DNA from 2 places in the Shewanella sp. SG44-2 genome. Region 2 is predicted to be linked to the other one. Evidence: predicted binding sites of a transcription regulator. Region 2 holds the regulator's gene; the other holds the start of a gene.
The links. The regulator ArgR, encoded in region 2, controls arginine synthesis, uptake and breakdown. The targets are predictions, from matches to a motif close to ANTGAATANNTATTCANT.

Region 1 (12,792 bases), on a different contig from region 2:
TTAAATTGATAAACCAGGGCTTAAAGTAGCAGGTAAGCTTACGGCATCTGCTTCCATTGAAGCGACAGGGTAAGCACAGTAATCAGCAGCATAAAATGCACTTGCACGATGATTACCTGAAGCGCCAACGCCACCAAATGGTGCCGCACCTGATGCGCCTGTAATCTGCTTATTCCAATTAACAATACCAGCACGAATGCGCGCTAAAAAGTAATCGTAATCTTCACGGCTATCCGCTAATAAACCAGCTGATAAACCATAACGAGTCGCATTGGCTAAATGAATAGCTTGGTCAAAATCGCTGTAACGTACTAATTGCAATAATGGACCGAAATATTCTTCATCAGGTAACTCAGCGACTTTAGTGACATCTATTAAGCCTGGAGTGACTAAACCAGTACCAGCTTCAACTTGCACTAACTCAACTAATGAAACACCACCTAATGACTGAAGTGTCGCCTGTGCGGCAACCATGCCACGTGCAGCGGTTTCAGAAATCATCGAGCCCATAAAAGGTTGTGGTTGAACGTTCCAAGCACCCACTTTAATTTGCTTAATAGCCTTTACTAGCTCTGCGATTAACGCATCACCTTGTGCGCCCTCTTCAATATATAAACGACGGGCACAAGTACAACGCTGGCCAGACGAAATATAAGCAGACTGAATAATGTCATGGACCGCAGCTTTGGTATCGGTAACGCCTTTAACGATAAGCGGATTATTACCGCCCATTTCTAAGGCTAAAATCTTACCTGGGAGGCCAGCATATTGTTCATGTAAAATATGCCCAGTACGTGAACTACCGGTAAAGAATAAACCGTCAATTTGTGGATGTGATGCTAATGCTTTACCGGTTTCAACTTCACCTTGCACTAAGTTAACCACACCTTGTGGTAAACCAGCTTTGTCCCAACACTTCAGCATTAACTCAGCCACTTTAGGCGTTAATTCTGATGGCTTAAACACCACTGTGTTACCGGCCAATAATGCTGGTACTATGTGTCCGTTTGGTAGATGGCCTGGGAAATTATAAGGGCCAAATACCGCTACAACACCATGAGGCTTGTGACGTAATACGGCACGCCCTGCAGGTAAATCATTGGTTTCAGTGCCGGTACGTTTGTCATGGGCTTTTGCCGACAATGCTATCTTGCCAATCATAGCACCCACTTCAGTGGCAGTTTCCCACTGTGGCTTACCGGTTTCTTGAGCGATGGTTTCTGCGATCTCGGCTTTATTAGCTTCTAGTTGTGCACGATACGCTTCGACTATGGCTAAGCGAGCTTCATAACCCAGCATAAACCAATCAAACTGTGCCGCACGAGCGGCATCTACAGCTGCATTCACTTGAGTAGCAGTAGCCGTGTTACCTTGCCAAATTACGTCACCGTTGGCAGGGTTTTTTGAATTGATTTCATGACCTTCGCCAGCTAACCACTGACCTTGAATATATTGTGTCATTTCTTGCTCCTACATTGCTAAAACACGAATTTGCTCGCCATCGCTCACCAGTAAACCAGCAGCGATTTCAGGGCTGAGCACAACATTGTCGTGTTCATCAGAGACCAACAATTTAGCTGCTGACGCACGATAATCAGCAAGCGAGGTGTTGGAGATAATAAAATGATGATCGGCATGTGGCATCTTGCCAACTGAAACGGTCAATAAACGGCTCTTTTTCACTGAGCGGATCTCAGCTAGTGCACATTCAACCGTTGGGCCGCCATCAAAAATATCGACATAATTACGGAACTTAAAACCCTCTGCCTGTAATAAACGCAATGCTGGCTTGGTGTTTTTATGCACTTCACCAATCACTTTTTGGGCTTTTTTAGGCAACATGCAAACATAAACGGGGTTTCGCGGCATCATTTCGGCCATAAAGGCTTTTTTGCCTAAACCAGACAAGTAGTCAGCTTCAACAAAATCGATACCTAAAAAGTGATGTTGTAACCATTCATAAAACGGCGAGTCACCATGATCATCACTCACACCACGCATTTCAGCAATAACGGTATCGCCAAAGCGCTCAGGATGCTGTGCTAATAATAAAAAGCGCGAGCGTGATAACATGCGGCCGTTGTTGCCTTTGCGATATCCGTCTTTTAAAAACAGGGTGCACACTTCTGCTGCGCCAGTGTAGTCGTGGCATAATGTGAGGGTTTCAACTTCATTGCGAACAGAAATTTGCTGAGAATGATAGACCTCAGTACCTAAACGGTAATGATAAAAAGCATCTTGCATGCCGACGGCGGCTTCAATACCACAGGTACCGACAACTTCATTGGTCTTTGTATCTTCAAGCACCATTAAATAACCTTCGTCAAAAGGTTTATCAATTTGCTTGATAAAAGATGCCTCTGCCCTAGCAATCTTTGAACGCAGTAACTCTTCGTTAACTGGTAAAGATGTAAAACCGTGGCCTGACTCAACTGCGATACCATAAAGTGCATCGTAATCACTTGCACGGATAGGACGTATGATTAACATCTTAATCTCCTCATTGCGCCATAAGCGAACCGCGCTGAAATACATTTCAACGCGTATTCACCCAATTGGCGTACCCAAACAAATTAGTGCAAGCTAAGCCTGCACTAAATTTGCAAATTAACCAGCAACCACTTTTGCTACTGCGCGTTCAAAACGCAACAAGCCTTCTGCGATGTCTGCTTCTGGGATCACTAATGAAGGAGCAAAACGCACAACGTTTGCACCAGCCATCAAACTCATAAGGCCTTCAGCAACAGAAGCAACCAAGAAGTCACGGCTACGACCTTCATATTGTTCATTTAATACCGCACCGATTAACAAGCCTTTACCACGTACTTCACTGAATACGTTGTATTTGGCGTTAATAGCCGCTAAACCATCACGGAATAACTGTTCGCGATGTTTAACTCCGTCCAACACTTCTTTGGTATTAACCACGTCCATTACTGCATTACCTACAGCACAAGCCAGTGGGTTGCCGCCATAAGTAGAACCGTGAGTACCAATTTTTAGGTGAGCAGCAATTTTTGCGCTAGTTAGCATTGCAGCAATAGGGAAGCCACCGCCTAGCGCTTTGGCACTGGTTAAAATATCTGGCACGATGTCTGTACCCATGTAAGCAAATAACTCACCAGTACGGCCTACACCAGTTTGTACTTCATCAAAAATCACTAATGCGTCATGCTTATCAGCTAAACGACGTACTGCTTTTAAGAACTCAGGATCACCATTGATAATCCCGCCTTCACCTTGAAGAGGTTCAAGCATAATGGCACAAGTTTTGTCAGAAATTACCGCTTCAAGTGCAGCGATATCATTAAATGGCACGTGAGTAATACTTTGTGGCTTAGGGCCAAAACCGTCTGAATAAGCAGCTTGTCCGCCAACTGTTACAGTAAAGAATGTACGGCCGTGGAACGCTTTATCGAATGCGATGATTTGATCTTTATCTGCACCATGGTTATCTAATGCATAACGGCGAGCTAATTTTAATGCTGCTTCATTGGCTTCTGCACCTGAGTTAGCAAAATAGACGCGCTCAGCAAATGTGGCATTAACTAACTTTGTCGCTAATTCTAGTGCTGGCTCGTTGGTCATTACGTTTGATAAATGCCATAACTTTTCGCCTTGCTCTTTTAATGCTGACACTAAAGCTGGGTGACAATGACCTAAACAATTTACTGCAATACCACCGGCAAAATCGATGAATTCATTACCTTCTTGATCCCATATTCGGCTACCTGCTCCGCGAACAGGAATAACAGCGGCAGGCGCATAATTAGGCACCATAACTTCATCGAATTGGGCACGGGTTAGATTCATTTCTACACTCATTGCATTTCATCCTTCAGGTTGTAAGCGGCTTGAAAGCCGCTGTTTCCGCTGTCTGCTTTATATTCTGTAAGTGCATTAGCGGAAGTTTGTGTTATTTATGCGACATTATTAGCGAAAATGTGATCAAAATACCAGTTCAGTACAATTAACTTCTGCAGGCCTTATTGGCATTCTGCATAAAGATTGATAAATATGACTAAACAACGCATTTATTGGGGGGTTATGAAGCATAAATAGTCATAAAAAAAGTTATTTGACTCGAATTTGTGTAGCTATTCATCAAAAGTGAATAATTACACATATTTAACATTTATCCTTTTGATAGAAAAAAGCTATTTAAAGTAAATCAAGCTTCCGAAAATTTTGCCCTTTAAGCCTAATCAGTTCTTGCGCCGAAAACTGATAATAATCAAACATAATACGTTTCTCTTGTGGATCGATTTGTTGTTGCTCTTCTAACAAAAGCACTTTGGCATAACAACTCGCCTTAGCCACAATGGCGGCATCGGCTGATAGCTCTGTAAAGTGGTAATCGTGGTCTAACTCTTTTAACACTTGTGTCATCGGGGAATCATCGAATTTCAGTAAACTCAATAGTTGCCAATTTAAACGGTGGCTATGGAGTAATACTTGGCCCAATACTTCCTCGGCAGGAAAGTCTGTTGCCATAATGGCATCGTAAACTTGTTTTTCTCGGCTATGGCTTGCCTCTCGTAACCAAGTCCCCCAAGTATTATCAAATATACGTCCACTTTGGCTCAATATAATTGAGGTAGAAAATTGGTACATTAACGCACAGCTATAAGCCAAACCAGGCTCTTCATTATGTAACTCTGCTAAGGTTTGCGCTGCTATGGCACTTACCATGCTGTAACGCCAAAGCTTGCGGGTGATCCATAATAAGTTAGCGTTACCTGAAGGTAACCAGTTACGTAAACAAAAATAAGGGATCAACAAACGTAAATGTTCAATACCAATGTAGTTAAGCACTAGCTTAATGTCGGTCACTTGAACATCGCCATGTTTAGGGCGGCGGTGACGAGATGCTGGACTATTAATTAAATTGATTAAATCACGTGATAACCAGTTAATACTTTCGATAATCGGTCGAAGTCGATTAATGTTCAGATCTGGGTGTAATAGAAGGTCTAACAATAAAATTTGATTTTCGCTAATTGCTGATGCTTCTAATATCATTTGAGGATGAGCTAATTGATGCTCTATCGCATTATTAACTGTATGAGTTAACAGTGCGGATACCTCAACATATACACTTTTCTCTTTTGCTTGTTTCTCAAGACGCATTTTTAATGCTTTACGCTCAATATCAAGCTTATTAGCGCTCTCTTCTAATTCTGCGCTCAACTCATCAGGCATAGCATTGGCTTTATGCTTACCCACAATAAGTTGTTTATAGAGTCGGCGCTCAATCTCAATGACTTTTCCGGGCCGAACTCCACCTGCTATTGATATTGCCACTCACATTGCCTTTTACAGTTTTCATCACTTAATCATAAAAATTAAGGCTTCTCAAAGGAAGCCTTAATAGATATTTATTTGTTTTTTTGAACTCAGAGCCGATTACTTCAATTCTTGTTCAAACAATTTATAAATACGACGATACTGATCTAACCAACTTGAAGGTTGCTTAAATCCATGCGGTTCGACAGGATAGATTGCGGTTTCAAACATCGGCTTTTCTAATTCAATAAGCCGTTGCACCATGCGCACACTGTCTTGGAAAAACACGTTGTCATCTAACACACCACTCATGATCAATAGTGGTTTCTGTAACCCCTGAGCATGCTCTATTGGTGAGCTACGCTCATAAGCGATAGGATCGACGTCAGGCGTATTTAAAATATTAGAGGTATAAGGTGCATTATAATGTGCCCAATCAGCTACAGGGCGCAATGCGGCTCCTGCTTGGAACAACTCAGGCTCATTGAATAACGCCATAAAGGTAAGGAAACCACCGTACGAACCACCATAAGTGCCCACACGCTGTGCATCCACGTTAGCATTACTTGCCATCCATGCTACACCATCTTTTAAATCTTCAACTTCAGGATGCCCCATGTTGCGATACACAGCGGTTCGCCAATCACGGCCATAACCTTTTGAACCACGGTAATCCATGTCCATCACTACATAACCTTGTTGGGTTAGGAGGTTATGGAACATGAACTCACGAAAATACCCCGAGAAACCATAATGGGCATTTTGTAAATAACCTGCACCATGGTTAAACACTACAGCAGGATATTTGTCTGCTTGGGTAGCATCATAACCTTGAGGCAAATAAACCCGCGCATAAATGTTTCCCGCCCCATGGCTTGAAGGAACCGTCACTATCTGCGGTGTTTGCCAAGGATATTGTGCAAATTCAGGGCTAGTATAATGCGTTAATTGGCTCATTTTTCCGCCAATAGGTTGAATGTACAGTTCATCAGGGTGAACAGCAGATGAAGCCGTTAGTAACAATGATTGTCCATCAGGGCTCAAATTGTAATCCAATGTGCCCATCCACTGAGTCAGTTGCTCTGTTTTACCTGTGGCAATCTCTACACGGTAAACATTGTAGCTACCTGGATGGTCTTTATTAGCACGATAATAAAAGTGTTTTGCGTCGGGTGATAAAGTCACATTATCAACCACAAATTTGCCATTGGTAAGAGCGACTACTTTGCCAGCTGCCGTTTTAGTATAGAGCTGAGAAAAACCAGACTCTTCAGATAAGTAGTACATGCTATCTGTACCGGTTATCCAACCAAATTGATTAAAATTATAGTTTACCCAAGCATCGTCATGTAACCGATGTTCGGTTGTTAGTTTGCCTTTTTGAAGGTCGACACTGGCGATCCAGCGATCTTTGTTGTCAACGGCTTCCAGCATCACTAATAATTTATCATTAGACTCATGCCACTGAATTGCGCTTTGGCTCCACTCCCAATCTTGCATTAACTGGACTAAACGCGGGGCATTTTCGCTTTTATAGCTTTTGCCTTGGGCCTTAGCATTTTCAGTTTTGACACTTGCCAATACGTCTTGATCAAAACCAGTTAGACCTTCGATGGTAATGTCTTTTTTATTGTGTTCAATAAGGTCGAGTAGCACTAAACGTTGACCTGGAAAAGCGTCTTCTGCAACACGTGAACGTGCTGGCACAGGATCGACATAACCTTCTTGGCCCAAATAATTCGGCATAATGTCGTGTTCTGCACGCCAATCATAATTTTTGTCCGTTAAGGCCAATATCACATAACGTCCATCAGGCGACAGGCTCATTTCTGAAACCACTTCAGCATCACCTAAATACCAAGGTTTAGCTGAAAAAGTAGGATCGGCTTTAGCCAATGAATCTCGGTATTCATCACGTGTGACACTGTTGTCATGTTCCATGGCAACATATTGAATAAGTCTATGCTGTTGCTTAGCAATAAAGCTGCTTGGCTGTTGCGTCGTTTTAGGTTCGTTTTCCATTTGGATTGCGGCAATTTGTTCTACTAGGCCGCTAGACTGGTGCACTCGGAAAATATTATTACCTTGCCAGAATGCAAGGTCGCCACCATTTAAAAAACGTACGCCATTAATTGCATCGTTTTGACGGGTAAATTGCTTTATTTCACCGTTTGATAAATCTTTTACAAATACGTTACCTTGATAAATATAGGCTTTTTGAGTCTTGGCCTGATCGAAGACACCATTACGTTGATCGGCAAGGTGCAACTGATTAAGTGCAAGCTTGTTTGCCTCGGACTGTCCAATAGCTTGTTGATAAAAATCACGGACCGGAGATTGATGTGCTTGGCGACTGAAATATACCGATTGACTGTCATCGCTCCAATAAGCTCCTTGAGCAAATATTCCCATCCAATCTGGATTGGCCATAATTTGATTAAGTGTCAACGGTTGCTGGGCTTTTGGAGGCTGTGCTAATGGCACGGTCAACGTTGTTGCACTCGGCGCTGCGATAACCATTGTATCGTCATGTTTGGCCGTGGCAGCACAACCACTTATCATTGCCAAAGAAAGTGCGCTCACCGCAAAGTTTCGCATAAAGCTTGTCATGGTTATCCCTTTTATTATTTTAAGCGCTATTTATAGCACAAATAGACGCTAGAATTTAGCCAGATTAGTTGCAGAAGTTGTAACAGAATACGTGATAATGAACCCGAAGATATAAATTCGAAAACGCTTTATAAATACAAAAAGTTATCCAAAAGTTCATGGCCTTGCTGAGTCAAAATAGATTCAGGATGAAACTGGACGCTGTAAATACGTAACGCGTCATGGCTCATCGCCATAATTTCACGGCCATAAATTGGGTCATCAAACCACGCATCCAGACTAAAGCCATGAGGTACATGGTTAATCAACAATGAATGATAACGAGTAACCTGCAGAGGTAATGCTAATTGACGGAATAATCCCTGTTGATTATGTTCAATCAAGCTGGTTTTACCGTGCATAACACGTTTGGCACGCACAACATCAATACCAAACACTTGTGCGATAGCTTGATGTCCTAAACACACACCAAGAATAGGAATTTTACCGGCAAAATGTTTAATAGCTGCAAGTGAAATACCCGCTTCATTAGGAGTGCATGGACCAGGAGAAATAATCAAATGTGTAGGTGCTAAAGCTTCAATTTGTTCAATGCTGATTTCATCATTACGTTTAACCAGTATCTCTTGCCCCAGAGCTTGGAAGTACTGAACTAAGTTAAACGTAAAAGAATCATAATTATCAATCATCAACAACATTATGGGTTCCAGTTGCGCTATAAATGTTTGTAGCACATCAATTTTAGCTTAAAAAAAACCAGCCTTGCGACTGGTTTTATGTAATGTTAATTAACCGCTACTTCACCACAGTTAAATGGTTTTTACGCTTAGTTTTATCATCAGGCTTTGTCGATTTAGACGATGGTGGCAATGTCGAAGTGTCATCAACAGATTTCATTGATGGCGGTACAGATGATAACTCATCATGTTCACCTTCGATCATATATGCATCTTCCATATCAAACACCGTGCCAGCACCGTTTTCACGAGCGTAAATGGCCACGATCGATGCCATAGGCAAAAACACATTCTGTGGTACACCACCAAAACGTGCATTAAACTCTACTGCATCATTAGACATGTGAAGATTAGCCACCGCTCCGGTTGCAATATTCAAGACGATTTGACCGTCTTTGACAAATTGCTGCGGAACCTGCGTACCGTTAACAAATGCATCCACGACTACGTGTGGCGTCAAATGGTTATCCATCAACCACTCGTAGTAAGCACGCAACAAATATGGACGATTAGCTGTTATTGGTTTCATTACATGCCCATGCGCATTTCGCGCTCAGCCTCAGTTAACGATGCCTTAAATGATTCACGTTCAAAAATACGTGTCATGTAAGCACTGATATCTTTCGATGTACGTGGGTCTAAGTGAATGCCTAATACTGGTAGACGCCACAATAATGGGCCTAAGTAGCAATCAGATAAACCAAACTCTTCGCTCATGAAGTATGGCATTTCAGCAAATACTGGCGCTAAAGCAATTAAGCTTTCCATTAACTCTTTACGCGCTGCATCAGCCTTTTCACCTTTACGGATACGCTCTACAAGCGCATACCAATCGGTGTCGATTCTGTGCATCATTAAACGGCTTTGGCCGCGAGATACCGGATATACAGGCATTAATGGAGGATGTGGAAAACGCTCATCCAAATATTCCATAATAATGCGTGATTCGTACAACACTAGTTCACGATCAACTAAAGTCGGTACAGAGTTGTATGGATTTACTTCAAGTAAATCTTCAGGCATTTCACTTGGGTCTACCTGTAAAACATCAACGGTAACCCCTTTTTCAGCCAATACGATACGTACTTGGTGACTATATAAATCATCGGCACCAGAAAAAAGTGTCATGATAGAGCGCTTGTTGGCAGCAACAGCCATTGATACCCTCCAGAATCTAGAAAAAACAAAACAAACGAGGGGCTAAGCCCCCCGTTTACAAAATGCGGATAATGTATATTAACCGTTATTGATGGCTAGTGCACATCTTTCCAGTATTCTTTCTTCAACAAATAAGCAATGATGAAGAAAATAAACAAGAATCCAAGTACCCACCAACCTAAAGCTTCACGCTCTAACTGAACTGGTTCAGCTGAATAAACTAAGAAACCCGTGATATCACGAACGACTTGGTCGTATTCTTCTGCCGTCAATTTGCCTCCTGTGGTAACAAGATTACCATCTTTATCTTTTACAAGAGATGCATTACCAGCTTCATCTTTCGTAACAGTAGCAAGACCTTGTAAGTCTTGTAAAACATGTGGCATACCCACTGATGGGAACACTGTGTTGTTCACACCAAATGGACGAGTCTCATCTGCGTAGAAACCTTTTAGGTATGAAAATACCCAATCAGCACCACGAACACGAGCAACCAACGTTAAATCAGGAGGCGCTGCACCAAACCATTTAGCGGCATCTGGAGTAGGAATAGCGTTTTCCATTAAATCACCGATTTTTGCACCAGTGAACATGTACTTGTTACGCATATCATCGTTAGAGATGCCTAAATCAGTTGCAACACGCTCGTAGCGTTGGTATTGAGTGCTGTGACAACCAGAGCAATAGTGTTGGAATGAATCCAAACCACGCTCTAATGACGCTTTATCATGCAAGTCAACGTTAGCACTTTCTAAGTGAACACTATGTCCACTTGCTGCCATTGCGAGAGATGGCAGCAATGTAACTAATGCAATTAATAACTTTTTCATTAGTGTGTCACCCTCGTTGGGACTTCTTTTGTTTTCTCATTCTTACTGTAAACCCATAAGGCTACGAAGAAAGCAAAGTAAGTGAAAGTGAATACACGTGCCGCAATAGTTAGCTCAGGCGTTGCAGGAACTACACCTAAATATCCTAAAATAATGAACGACACAGTAAATTGTGCAATGTTGATCTTGTGGATCATGCTGCGATAGCGAATAGACTTCACTTTACAACGATCAAGCCAAGGCAGTAGGAATAACACTGCAATTGACAGACCCATACCAATAACGCCCACTAATTTATCAGGGATAGCACGTAAAATGGCATAAAAAGGTGTGAAGTACCAAACTGGCGCAATGTGTTCAGGTGTTTTCATTGGATTAGCCGCTTCAAAGTTTGGCTTTTCAAGGAAATATCCACCGCCTTCAGGCATGAAGAACAACACATAACAGAACACGATTAAGAACCCAGCGACACCCATAATATCTTTTACAGTGTAGTAAGGGTGGAATGGAATACCATCAATAGGCCATCCGTTCTCATCTTTGTTCTTTTTAATTTCAACACCATCAGGGTTATTCGAGCCCACTTCATGTAAGGCGATTAGGTGTAAGAACACCAATACAACCAATACAAGTGGTAGCGCAATAACGTGCAATGCGAAGAAACGGTTTAGTGTTGCACCTGAAATAACGTAATCACCACGGATCCACAATGTTAGGTCATCACCAATAACAGGAATGGCACCAAACAAAGAGATAATCACCTGCGCACCCCAGTAAGACATTTGTCCCCAAGGTAGTAAGTAACCCATAAATGCTTCAGCCATCAGCACAAGGAATATCAACATACCAAACAGCCATAATAGCTCTCTTGGTTTTTGATAAGAACCGTAAATTAACCCACGGAACATGTGCATATAGATGACAAAGAAAAATGCCGATGCACCTGTAGAGTGCATGTAACGTAGCAACCAACCGTAATCAACATCACGCATGATGTACTCAACAGAAGCGAACGCGCCTTCTGCTGTTGGTACGTAATTCATGGTTAACCAAATACCAGTTAGTAATTGGTTAACTAAAACTAATAGCGCTAATGAACCAAAGAAATACCAAAAGTTAAAATTCTTTGGTGTCGCATACTGTCCAACATGACGGTTGTATGTAGCCGTCATTGGGATGCGAGCATCAATCCAATCAATAATATTCTTAACCATTACGCCGCTCCTGTATCTACACCGATGATAACGTTGGCATCATCGACATATTTGTGCGGTGGGATCACTAAGTTTAGTGGTGCTGGAACACCCTGGAATACACGACCAGCCATGTCAAATTTAGAACCATGACAAGGACAGAAGAAACCAGAAGTTACACCTTCAACCTGCTCACCGAATGAATCAGGCAGATAAGTTGGTGAACAACCTAAGTGAGTACAGATACCGACTGCAATAAAAAATTCAGGCTTAATAGAACGCGCAGGGTTAGTTGCATATTCTGGTTGCTGCATTTCTTCTGAAGCAGGATCGCGTAATTTGCTGTCTAATGTTTTAAGATTATTTAGCACAGCTTCTGTACGACGAACGACCCAAACCGGTTTTCCGCGCCATTCGACACGAATTAACTGACCTGGTTCTACTTTACTAATATTTACTTCGACCGGCGCACCTGCAGCTTTCGCCTTGGCGCTCGGATTCCATGACTTGATGAAAGGAACCGCTACAGCGACGGCACCAGCACCACCTACTACGGCGGTTGCGGCTGTCAGGAATCTGCGACGTCCGGTATCGACTGGCGCATTGCTCATCCACTTATCTCCCAGAGGGTGTTGGAATTTTTATATTTCAATACTTTAGCGACCATAAATGGTGAAACGCTAAAATCATAGTTTGAGGCGGTGCTCATTATAGCGAAAAATTAGAACCAGATCATAGTGAAAACACACATCTAAGATGAGGATATTAACATTTTTTTCAAAAACGCTTACAAATCAGTCATGTTATAACAATTAGCAGCAGCTTAATTAGCTGTAAAAAGTCTTATAAATACATTTAAAACAATAAATTATTAATCATAAATAATAAAAGACATCGGAAAGATGCATTAATGTGATTTGCGACCACTTTTGGGGAAACAGAATTCATACTAAAAACATTATATTACAGGCACAAAAA
Region 2 (12,792 bases):
GCGGCAAGACCACACTACTGCGTGCGATTGCGGGTTTACAAGCCATTAGCCAAGGTAGCATCAGCATCAATGGGCAAACGTTGAGTGGTGATGGTGTGTTTGTTGCGAGTGAGCAGCGTGGTGTTGGAATGATATTTCAAGATTATGCCTTATTTCCGCACTTAACCGTGGCAGACAATATTTTATTTGGGGTTAATGAACTCAATCGTACTGTGCGGTTAGCTCGATTAGAAGAAATGCTCGAGCTGGTTAAATTAACCGGGTTGGCGTCTCGTTACCCACATGAATTATCTGGTGGTCAACAGCAACGAGTGTCGATTGCGCGTGCATTGGCATATCAGCCAGAATTATTATTGTTAGACGAACCGTTTTCTAATATCGATGCGCAAGTCCGTAACGATATGATGTTAGAAATTCGCGCCATATTAAAACAACGTAATGTTAGTGCCGTGTTTGTGACTCACAGTAAAGATGAAGCATTTGTGTTTGCAGATAAACTGGCTTTATTTAAAGATGGCGCCATTATTCAACATGGTAAAGCCGAAACCTTATACAGTGCACCAACTGATCGCTACGTTGCCGATTTTTTAGGGGCGGGTAATTACTTACCTGTTACGGTTACCTCCAGCCATCAAGTGCACTATTCCTTGGGCGATCTTAGCAGCACAGAAGCATTGTCTTTGCCTATTGGCAGCCAAGGGCAATTATTATTGAGACCACAGCAAATTGAATTACATCCTAGCATCAATGGCCGAGGGTGCATTGTAGAAAGGCATTTTCTTGGTACGTTATGCCATTATCAAGTCCAAATTGGCGCTGATATTTTGAATGTTAGTAGCCAATTAACAACATTAATGGCAGGTCAACGAGTGGATATAAATATTACAGCGCATCCACTGGTGATTTTTAATTAACTATCAATGCTGTCATCTTAATCTTAGTTCGGGGCAAAATAAGCTAAATAGCTGGTTAGGTTTTATTTTTTGATCTCTAACTTTAGTGAGCTAGTCAATAATTGCAATGAATGGTCAAGCTGTTATCTGCACGAATATGAGTACAATAGATATTACAAGCTGGCTAAATGTGAGTACACTTCAAGTAATTTACATTTGATTAAGTTAAGCTAATGATCAGCTTAACTGATGAGAGATGTTAATCGTTCTCTAGTCGTATCAAAGCGTTAAATTATCACCGTTTAGGCCGAAATATAGTATTAAGGTGGATGAAGTTAATATGGGTAACCAAGTTATGCCTCGTGAACAGTTAGGGATTTGCGCAGAAGGGAATTTACACAGTGTGTACTTGATGTTTAATGCCAACGACGGTGTTGAAGATCAGTTACGCCCATCTATTGCTAATGTAGCCCAATATATTTATGAACTCACGGATCAATATGCCGACAGTGCTTTTAATGGCTTTGTGGGGATTGGCGCTAATTTTTGGGATACCTTTTATCCAGAAGCTCGCCCAGCATTATTAAAACCTTTTCCTGCCATGAGTGAAGGTAACCGTGATGCACCAGCAATGGAATATGATTTGTTTATTCATATCCGTTGTGATCGCTATGATATTTTGCACCTCGTCGCCAATGAAATTAACCAAATGTTTGAAGATTTGGTCGAGTTAGTCGATGAAGAACGCGGCTTTCGCTTTATGGACAGCCGTGACTTAACTGGTTTTGTTGATGGTACAGAAAACCCTAAAGGACGCCATCGTCAACAAGTTGCGCTTGTCGGTGATGAAGATGAAGAATTTGTCTCAGGTAGTTATGTTCATGTTCAAAAATACATGCATAACTTAAGTAAGTGGCATCGTTTACCGCTTAAAAAACAAGAAGATATTTTTGGTCGTACCAAAGTTGATGATATTGAGTATGAATCAGAAGATAAACCATTAACCAGCCACACAAAACGAGTTAACTTAAAAGATCCACACGGTAACTCATTAGAAATTTTACGTCAAAGCATGCCATATGGTTCGATTAGAGAACAAGGTTTGATGTTTATTTCAGTATGCCGTACACCTGATCACTTCGAACAAATGCTGCGCAGTATGGTGCACGGTGATGGTCATGGGAATCATGATCATTTGATGTTGTTTACTAAAGCGCTGACAGGGTCGTCTTTCTTTGTGCCATCATTGGATTTTTTAACTCAATTTGACGATGCGTAAAAGCCCGTTTTAGGCAATAAAAAAGCAATGCCATGGCATTGCTTTTTTATTTTAATGAGTTTTTATTCACTATAGTTGAATAAAGATCTAACGGTTTCTAATGTCTCATCAATCGTTTTAATACTTGCTGGACAGATAAAAATTGTGTCATCACCAGCAATAGTACCTAATATCCCTTCTGGTTTGCCTATTGAATCGAGCAAACGGGCGATTAATTGCGCTGCACCTGGGCTAGTTCTGACCACGATCATGGCTTGGTTATGATCAACATCCAGTACTAAATTTTTAACTGGGCTACCTGCAGTAGGTACACCTAGCTCGGCAGGGAGGCAATACACCATCTCTTGCTTAGCATTGCGAGTGCGAACAGCACCAAATTTGCTGAGCATGCGTGATACTTTAGATTGATTAATATTACCGAATCCTTCGGCTTGAAGCGCATTAACAATCTCGCTTTGGCTTCCAAAACGTTCTTCTTTGAGAATCGCTTTAAAAGTTCGTACGAGCTCATCCTGATTTCTTGTCGCTGGCATAGTGATAATTCATCTTATAGTTGTTATTCAAAAATCTAGCACATTTTGAATAGATTGACTTATTAAGTCAAGAAAGAATCAGATTTATTGAATAAAAATTCATTTTGTAGTGGAACTTTAAACTGACACTAATAACTCATCCGGCGACTCATCTGAACCATAAGCTTTAGGATACGGGTAACGATTGTTTTGTCAGCACTAATAGCGTATCACCATTTAAAGACAATAGATTGAGTTTTCCTTTAGAGAAATCAACTTGTTGTACCAATGAAATCGCTTGCATCAGTTCGGCTTCTTGGGTGATTAAACTATCAATGCAGGCTTTCATGGTTGAACCTGATGGCGCAAGTTGAAGCAGATGACCTTGTTGGATGTAACGACCAAAAAATTGATTACAACTATTATTACCTGTTAATTCACCGTTTGGAGCAAACACTAAAGTTGCTGGGCTATTATTAATGGTAGGTGTGTCGAGGACGACTTCTACATGCCAAGTACCAATTAATTGTTCATTTGAGACAATTTGAGTATGGCTTTGACAAGCACTAAGGCCTAAAAATATAACAGTGGCGCCGAGAATATGCTTTATCATGTTGAGAGAGTTCCATATACGAAAAAATTGCCGTTATTCTACTACTTGAGTGTGAATAAGAGCGTAAATAATTCTAATGTTTTGGATTAATGAACATTATTTAACGTATCAAAGAGTCGCAAATGATCAAATTAGTTAAAGTGTTGCATTTCGTCGGTTTAATTATGTTGCTGGTGGGCATCGGCTTATATTGGCAAAGTGATATAGGTCAACAAGTCAGTGGAATGTTGGTCATTGCGTTACTCATTGGCGTGGGAACATTAATTATGTCTCCGCTGCCTGTTGCGCTAGTGATAGAATGGGCTAAGAAACAATCTCCCAATTCAGGGTCAAAGGAATAATCATTGTCATTTATTATCCGTAAGGCGTTATTAACCGATGTTGCTGCTATTGTGCAGCTAGAGCGTGCTCATGTTGATGATGAGTTGTTAGGTTCAAACAGCCAACTTCATGCTCATTCATTTACCAAATCAGAGGTGAGCCAGTTGATAAATCAACATTGGTTTATCGTAGCTGAAGAGCAAGGGGTGATCATTGGGTATGTGATGGCAGCGAAATGGTCATTTTTTTCCGCGCAACCATTGTACCGACATATTATTCAAAAACTTAAGTTTGCCGATTTACAAGGGCAAGCTTTATCGACGACTAACACTTGTCAATATGGACCCGTTTGGATACAAGAATCAAAACGTGGCCAGGGAGTGTTTTCTGCATTGGTTACAGAATTAAAGAAACAAGTAGCGGATACCTTTCCATTTATGGTGACGTATGTTGCCGCTGATAATGCGCGTTCGTTGGCAGCCCATCAACAAAAAGCCGCAATGACAGAGATTGATCAATTCAGTTTCGAGCAACGTGATTATTGTTTGTTGGCTACGACTAATATTACGTAAGTGCCATTTATGGGAGTTGTTAAAGTGATTATTTATGAGGAACGTGATGAGTACTAACTTTGACACACTCTTTTCGCCTTACTTGGATTTAAGGCTGTCTGCATTTGACAATATGAAGCTGATAGCCGCGGTGTTGGCAGACGCAACAGAGTTGTATGAGTGTGTTGAAGCGGATGTACAAAATCCAGATAATCCGCAATTGCAGCAATCGGGGTATTTTGTCCGCTGGCAAGACATGTGGCTATTTTGTGGCGTAACCAATAATTATCAAGCAGGGATTACACTATTTACCGATGTCGAGCGGATTAACTTAGCGTCTATCAGTGTCAAAGTAGTGCCAGTAATGACAATGCAACAAGTGTCGTTTATGTGTATAGAAAGTTCGCATTTCGATCATTGTTAACGGGTTAAATAACCTCGTACTCAACACTACCAGTGCTGCGTTTCTTGCTGCTTAATAGACTTTAAGTGTCTCCAAAATCATTTGATTTTGTCTGAACTTTGCTTATATATTTCATTGGATTAGGCTATTGAACTGGATTATTGAGCTAGATTATTTATCGGGTTCATTAAGCTGCATCAACACGAGTGGCCGTTGTTCGCTGTGATAGCGGCGATACAACTGAATGATGTCTGCTGGTATTGCTGATAAATCATGTTGATCTATAACGATAAAGTGCTGCTGTTGATATAAGTCGATTAACCACGGATGAGCAAACAAGAAGCAATTTTTAGTGATTAATTGAGGCGCTATAAATTTCAATAACTGAGTTGAAAGCTGTTGTCCACGGTAGTCAGGATGAACCAACAATCCATTGATTAATTGATATTGGCCAATAGGTTTAACTCTTATCGCCGCGATTATTTTTTGCTGACTTATATCAACTTCATCAGTTCCATCAATAGTGGATGAGCTAAGATGATGAATAACAGCCACAGACTCTTTCTGAGCTAACCGAGCATAAGGCATATGCTGACGATAGAATAACTTGATTGCAGACCACTGTTTAATGGCTGGCAAGTTAATGGCTGGAATGTTAGTCACAGGGCTGTTTATCGCACTGGCGTTAGTTGCCGTTGACGGCTGGTGGTTTGCTGTTATCTTTGTGTTTAGCCAAGTGGGTTGATACATAACCAGAGCCATTGTTGTGACCAAATGTTGAGATCAAATATTGAGATTGAATTATTGTGTCGCCAATTAGATAAAATAAAACCGCCAGTTGGCGGTTTTATTTTTTATCGTTTTAGCTTAATACAGATACTAGCTTAAGACGATAATTATGCTGGCTGATTATAAACCTGCATCCGCACGAAGTGCTTCAGCTTTATCAGTCGCTTCCCAAGGGAAGATATCACGGCCAAAGTGACCATAAGCAGCAGTTTGCTGATAGATTGGACGCGCCAAATCTAACATTGCCGTTAAGCCGTATGGACGTAATTCGAAGTGTTGACGTACTAATTTAATCAATACTTCTTCCGATACTTTACCGGTACCGAATGTTTCAATACTAATAGACGTTGGCTCTGCAACACCAATAGCATAAGACACTTGTAGTTCACAACGGTCAGCAAGACCAGCAGCAACGATATTTTTAGCAACATAACGTGCAGCATAAGCCGCGCTACGGTCTACTTTTGATGGGTCTTTACCAGAGAAAGCACCACCACCGTGACGAGCCATACCGCCGTAAGTATCTACAATAATCTTACGACCTGTTAAGCCACAGTCACCAACTGGGCCACCAATCACAAAGCGACCAGTAGGGTTGATAAAGTATTTAGTGTCTTTGTTTAACCATTGTGCTGGTAATACCGGCTTGATGATGGTTTCCATTACCGCTTCAATCAGATCAGCTTGTGTCACATCTTCACGATGTTGAGTTGATAATACAATCGCATCGATACCGATGATTTTGCCATCATCATAAGCAAACGTGACTTGGCTTTTAGCATCTGGGCGTAACCAAGGTAGTGTGCCGTCTTTACGGACTTCAGACTGACGCTTAACTAATTTGTGCGCGTAAGTAATCGGTGCAGGCATTAATACGTCGGTTTCATTGCTGGCATAACCAAACATTAGCCCTTGATCACCAGCACCTTGCTCTGCAGGATCTGAACGATCAACACCTTGATTGATGTCTGGTGACTGTTTGCCTATGGCATTAAGTACCGCACATGAATCAGCATCAAAACCCATATCTGAATTGGTATAACCGATTTCGCGTACCGTTTTACGGGTAATTTCTTCTATGTCGACCCAAGCAGAAGTGGTGACTTCACCGCCCACTAATACCATACCGGTTTTGACATACGTTTCGCACGCAACACGAGCTTTTGGATCTTGCTCAAGTATTGCGTCTAATACCGCATCAGAAATCTGATCGGCGATTTTATCTGGATGACCTTCTGAGACAGACTCAGAGGTAAACAAGTGCTTTGCCATAATAGGAAAATCTCGTTGGTTGCATTTGAATATACGTCTAGACGTCTATTTTAGTCGAAATCTAATCTGATAACACCCCTTTATACGAATTTAACTGGAGAATTGTGCAGTGGTGCATGAATATTTTTTATTCACAAGGAGTGTGTTTAGCGGTGAGGCTAATTAACATTATGATTAAAATCGGTTTTTATAGTTTTTACTGATCGAATTTAACTACTTTAGTACTATTAATTGAACAATGTTAGCCATGGTTAGGAAGCTTTATGTGACCTTAAAACCTTTGTTTTAATGATGTTAAGCTAGTTTCGTGCTCGACTGTCAATAAATAATTACTCACAGCATCAATGCACTTTTTGGTGATGTGATCATCTTATATGGTGAATAAATGTAGCGGTGTTGATGCCTTATATAAGCAAAATGGCGTTTATTACAGACATAAAATGTAATGAGAGAAATTTTAATTTGCGTCACATCGCCTTGTAGGGGAAAATATGGCTTCACAATTGCCCGTTAGACCTTACAAACAAGCAGGAGAGAGCATGTCATCTCGTAAAGTACTCGCTAACGCTATTCGCGCCCTAAGTATGGATGCGGTTCAAAAAGCCAATTCTGGTCATCCAGGTGCCCCAATGGGGATGGCTGATATCGCCGAAGTGCTATGGAATGATTTTCTAAAGCACAATCCAACTAATCCTAACTGGGTCGATCGCGATCGTTTTGTTCTGTCAAACGGTCATGGCTCTATGCTTATCTACTCTTTACTGCATTTATCTGGTTATGAATTGCCTATCGAAGAGCTAAAGCAATTCCGTCAGTTGCATTCTAAAACACCTGGTCATCCTGAATATGGTTATACCCCTGGTGTTGAAACCACAACGGGTCCTTTAGGTGCTGGTATCAGTAACGCAGTTGGTATGGCGATTGCTGAAAAAACCTTAGCGGCTCAGTTTAACCGTCCTGGACACGACATTGTGGATCACTTCACATACTGTTTCTTAGGCGATGGTTGTTTAATGGAAGGGATTTCTCACGAAGTCAGTTCATTAGCTGGAACATTAGGCCTTGGTAAGTTAGTGGCATTTTGGGATGACAACGGTATTTCTATCGATGGTCATGTTGAAGGTTGGTTCACTGACGATACTCCTAAGCGTTTTGAAGCCTATGGCTGGCATGTTGTTGCTGATGTAGATGGTCATAATCCAGATGCTATCCGTGCAGCAATTGAAGAAGCTAAATCTGTAACAGATAAGCCATCAATGATTTGCTGTAAAACCATTATTGGTTTTGGTTCGCCTAACAAATCGGGTAGCCATGATTGTCATGGTGCACCATTAGGTGATGCTGAAATTGCAGCAGCTCGTGAGTTCTTAAACTGGCCACACGCTCCTTTTGAAATCCCATCTGATGTGTATGCTGGTTGGGATGCAAAACATAAAGGTGTTGCTAACGAGTCATTATGGAATGACAAGTTTGCGGCTTACCAAGCAGCGTTCCCAGAACTTGCTGCAGAATATGAACGTCGCGTATTAAAAGGTGATTTACCAGCTGATTTTGAAGCTAAAGCACAAGCCTTTATTCAAGAAAGCCAAGATAAAGCCGAAGGTATTGCGAGCCGTAAAGCGTCTCAAAATGCCATTGGTTTCTTTGGTGCTATGTTGCCTGAATTACTTGGTGGTAGCGCAGACTTAGCCGGCTCTAACTTAACGCTTTGGTCTGGTTCAAAAGGTATTCAAGACGATCCTGCCGGTAACTACATCTATTACGGTGTTCGTGAATTCGGTATGAGCGGTATTATGAACGGCGCGTCGTTACATGGTGGTTTTATTAACTATGGCGCAACCTTCATGATGTTCATGGAGTACGCACGTAACGCGGTACGTATGTCAGCATTAATGGGCATTCAAAACATTTTCGTTTATACCCATGACTCTATTGGTCAAGGCGAAGATGGCCCTACTCATCAGCCGGTTGAGCAATTAGCTAACTTACGTTTAACGCCTAATATGGCAGTATGGCGTCCATGTGATGCAGCGGAAACTGCTGTATCTTGGAAAGCGGCCATTGAACGTCGTGATGCACCTACATCATTAATCTTTAGTCGTCAGGGTCTTAAAGCCCAAGCGCGTACCGCTGAGCAATTAGCTAACGTAGCTAAAGGTGGTTATGTACTGTCTGATTGCCAAGGCACTGCTGATGTGATTTTGATTGCAACAGGTTCAGAAGTGCAATTAGCTATGGATTCTGCAGTAGAGCTAACCAAACTAGGTCAAAAAGTACGGGTAGTGTCTATGCCTTCTACTACCGAGTTTGATAAGCAAGATGCAGCATATAAAGAATCTGTACTACCAAAAGGAGTCACTAAACGTGTTGCTGTTGAAGCGGCACACGCTGACTTCTGGTACAAATATATTGGTTTTGATGGTGCTGTAGTGGGTATGACCACCTTTGGTGAGTCTGCTCCTGGTGGTGATTTACTTAAACATTTCGGCTTCACTGTTGATAATGTAGTAAAAACTGTCCAATCTTTAGGATAATCAACTGAGATTAAACACTTATCTATTAGGTGTTTAATCTGTATAATAACGGCCTGCAATACTATTGTAGGCCGTTTTTTTATGTCTTTAATTCACGTAAAATAATATATGCTAAGTCACTTATTAATCAGTGTTTTTATCATAATTGATTAAATAACAAGTGCTTCGGTTAATTACTCTGGACCCTAAATGATTCGAGTTGCAATTAATGGTTATGGCCGGATTGGCCGCTCAATACTTCGTGCATTGTACGAATCTGGAAAACGTCAACAAATCCAAATTGTGGCGATCAATGAGTTGGCAAAGCCAGAAGCCATTTGTCATTTAACCCAATACGACACGACTCATGGTCGTTTCAAGCATACCGTTAAGCTAAATGGTGATCAGTTGCTTATCGGCGATGACAGCATTTTGTTACTCAATCAACCTGATGCTAATTTATTGCCTTGGGCAGAGCTTGATATCGATATTGTTTATGAGGCCACCGGCAGCTTAATTGATCGTCAAGCTTGCGAAGCACACATTCATGCAGGTGCTAAGCAAGTGCTGATTAGCCATCCTTCTTCTGCAGATGTTGATGAGACCATTGTATATGGTGTGAATCATGATTTGTTGCGCGCAGAACATACCGTTATTTCTAATGCATCTTGTACTACTAATTGTATTGTCCCAGTTATCGACGTATTGGATAAGCATTTTGAGGTTAAGAGTGGCGCCATTACCACTATTCACTCGGCGATGAACGATCAACAAGTGATCGATGCTTATCATGATGATTTACGCCGAACTCGCGCAGCGGGCCAATCTATTATTCCGGTAGACACAAAATTAGCGCGAGGCATTGAGCGTATTTTGCCGCACATGAAAGATAAGTTTGAGGCGATTTCTGTTCGAGTGCCAACCATAAATGTGACCGCGATCGACCTGTCAGTCACGTTAGAGAAAAAAGTCAATATTGAGCAAATTAACAGTGTGCTGCAACGTGCGTCAAACGGCAGTTTTAATGGTATTTTAGGTTATACTGACGAGCCTCTGGTATCGTGTGATTTTAACCACGATCCACGTTCGAGTATTGTAGACGGAACCCAAACGCGTGTCAGTGCCGGCCACTTGGTCAAATTATTATTATGGTGCGACAACGAATGGGGTTTTGCCAACCGTATGCTTGATACTAGCTTAGCGATGATTCAAGCAAAGTTAGATCGGTAATATCAATAGATTATGTCGCAATGGGTTAAGCCCGTTGCGCAGCAAGACTTTGTATTAACTTAAAAAGGAACTGCTAATTATGGCAATTATTAACATGACAGATTTAGATCTACAAAATAAGCGCGTGCTTATTCGTGAAGATTTAAACGTACCTGTCAGCGACGGTGTTGTAACAAGTGATGCTCGTTTACGTGCATCATTACCAACAATTCAACTCGCATTGAAAAAAGGCGCCGCCGTAATGGTGATGTCTCATTTAGGCCGTCCAACAGAAGGCGAGTTTAACGCTGAATATTCAATGCAGCCGGTAGTCGATTATTTAGCTAAAGCGTTAGATTGCCCAGTGCGCTTAGTGAGTGATTATCTTGATGGCGTTGATGTGAATGTTGGCGAAGTCGTCGTATTTGAAAACGTTCGCTTTAATGTTGGCGAAGGTAAAAACGATGAAGCACTGTCTAAAAAGATGGCTGCATTATGTGATGTTTATGTAATGGATGCATTTGGTACGGCTCATCGTGCTCAGGCATCTACTCATGGTGTGGGTGTTTATGCTCCGATTGCCTGTGCTGGCCCATTATTATCACAAGAATTAGATGCATTAGGCAAAGCGCTTGATAACCCTGCTCGTCCAATGGTAGCGATAGTTGGTGGTTCTAAAGTGTCGACAAAATTAACCGTGCTTGAAAGCTTATCAACTAAGGTTGACCAACTTGTTGTGGGTGGCGGTATTGCCAATACCTTTATCGCAGCTGCGGGCTATAAAGTTGGTAAATCATTGTATGAAGCTGATTTAGTTGAAGAAGCAAAGCGTCTTGTGGCAAATGCTAGAAGCCGTGGTGGTGATATTCCAGTACCAACAGATGTTGTTGTAGCAAGCGAATTTAGCCCAACAGCAGCCGCAACATTAAAGTCAGTTGCGGACGTGACCGACAGCGATATGATTTTTGATATCGGCCCAGACAGTGCAGAAGCCCTGGCTAAAATTATTGAACAAGCTGGAACCATCGTCTGGAATGGCCCAGTAGGCGTGTTTGAGTTTGATCAATTCGGCGAAGGCACTAAGCGTATTGCCCAAGCCATTGCTAATTCTAAAGCGTTTTCTATTGCTGGTGGTGGTGACACTCTAGCTGCAGTTGATAAGTACAATATTGCTGACAAAGTGTCTTATATTTCAACTGGCGGTGGTGCTTTCCTTGAGTTTTTAGAAGGTAAAGAATTACCTGCTGTAGCAATGCTTGAAAAGCGTGGCGCTTAGATCACACATCAAGTATTTGTACCGTAAAACCTAATAATAATTATTATAAAAAAAATGCTCTGTCATAACCTACAGGATGTAGGTTGTGCCAGAGTGTAAAATCCGTCCAAACGATAGCGACCTAGGTGAGTAATCACCCTATTAATGGAGAACAAAATGGCTCTTATCTCTCTACGACAACTGCTTGATCATGCTGCTGAGCATGGTTATGGCGTCCCTGCATTTAACGTGAACAACCTTGAACAAATGCGTGCAATTATGCAAGCGGCTGAAGCGACTGACAGCCCTGTAATTGTGCAAGCATCTGCTGGTGCACGTAAATATGCTCGCCCACAATTTTTAAAATATCTAATGGCTGCTGCACTTGAGCAGTATCCGGATATTCCGGTATGTATTCATCAAGATCACGGTACTGATCCTGACATTTGTCAGCGTTCAATTCAGTTAGGTATGTCATCAGTAATGATGGATGGCTCGTTAATGGCCGATGGTAAAACACCAGCGTCATACGAGTACAACGTTGATGTGACTCGTCGTACTGTGGCTTTTGCTCATGCATGTGGTGTGTCTGTTGAAGGTGAAATTGGTTGTTTAGGCAGTTTAGAAACTGGCCAAGCAGGCGAAGAAGATGGTGTGGGTGCAGAAGGCATTTTGAGCATGGACCAAATGCTAACAACTCCAGAAGAAGCAGCGCGTTTTGTTGCCGATACTCATGTTGATGCATTGGCCATTGCGATTGGTACTAGCCATGGTGCTTATAAGTTTAGTCGTAAGCCTACTGGTGATGTATTACGTATAGACCGTATTAAAGAAATTCATGCGCGTATCCCTAACACGCATTTAGTCATGCACGGTTCATCTTCTGTACCGCAAGAGTGGCTGAAAATCATCAACCAGTATGGTGGTGAAATTCCAGAAACTTACGGCGTACCATTAGAAGAAATCGTTGAAGGTATTAAGCACGGCGTGCGTAAAGTGAACATTGATACCGATTTACGTTTAGCGTCAACAGGTGCAGTGCGTAAATTCTTAGCTGAACATCCTGCAGAGTTTGACCCTCGTAAATTCTTGAAAGCATCAATGGAAGCGATGGCTGACATTTGTACGACTCGTTATGAAGCATTTGGTTGTGCGGGTATGGGCTCTAAAATTAAGCCTAAG

Region 1: a site for ArgR is predicted at 4,050-4,067, ahead of H5181_RS18025 (aspartate aminotransferase family protein). Genes of this name have one in related genera too.

What each region holds. Positions count from the first base shown of each region.
Region 1 covers NZ_JACJEU010000033.1:22,339-35,130, forward strand. Annotated here, with positions in the region: gene astD (succinylglutamate-semialdehyde dehydrogenase) at 1-1,461, opposite strand; gene astA (arginine N-succinyltransferase) at 1,471-2,490, opposite strand; gene H5181_RS18025 (aspartate aminotransferase family protein) at 2,608-3,825, opposite strand; gene H5181_RS18030 (HDOD domain-containing protein) at 4,162-5,304, opposite strand; gene H5181_RS18035 (prolyl oligopeptidase family serine peptidase) at 5,407-7,896, opposite strand; gene H5181_RS18040 (aminodeoxychorismate/anthranilate synthase component II) at 8,025-8,594, opposite strand; gene H5181_RS18045 (ClpXP protease specificity-enhancing factor) at 8,692-9,162, opposite strand; gene sspA (stringent starvation protein SspA) at 9,162-9,791, opposite strand; gene H5181_RS18055 (cytochrome c1) at 9,887-10,621, opposite strand; gene H5181_RS18060 (cytochrome bc complex cytochrome b subunit) at 10,621-11,835, opposite strand; gene petA (ubiquinol-cytochrome c reductase iron-sulfur subunit) at 11,835-12,425, opposite strand.
Region 2 covers NZ_JACJEU010000034.1:1,835-14,626, forward strand. Annotated here, with positions in the region: gene H5181_RS18125 (ABC transporter ATP-binding protein) at 1-914, shown strand, start outside; gene H5181_RS18130 (Dyp-type peroxidase) at 1,234-2,172, shown strand; gene argR (transcriptional regulator ArgR) at 2,235-2,705, opposite strand; gene H5181_RS18140 (META domain-containing protein) at 2,872-3,297, opposite strand; gene H5181_RS18145 (hypothetical protein) at 3,420-3,638, shown strand; gene H5181_RS18150 (GNAT family N-acetyltransferase) at 3,642-4,190, shown strand; gene H5181_RS18155 (hypothetical protein) at 4,237-4,593, shown strand; gene H5181_RS18160 (GNAT family N-acetyltransferase) at 4,744-5,334, opposite strand; gene metK (methionine adenosyltransferase) at 5,482-6,633, opposite strand; gene tkt (transketolase) at 7,173-9,167, shown strand; gene epd (erythrose-4-phosphate dehydrogenase) at 9,357-10,376, shown strand; gene H5181_RS18180 (phosphoglycerate kinase) at 10,456-11,631, shown strand; gene fba (class II fructose-bisphosphate aldolase) at 11,788-12,792, shown strand, end outside.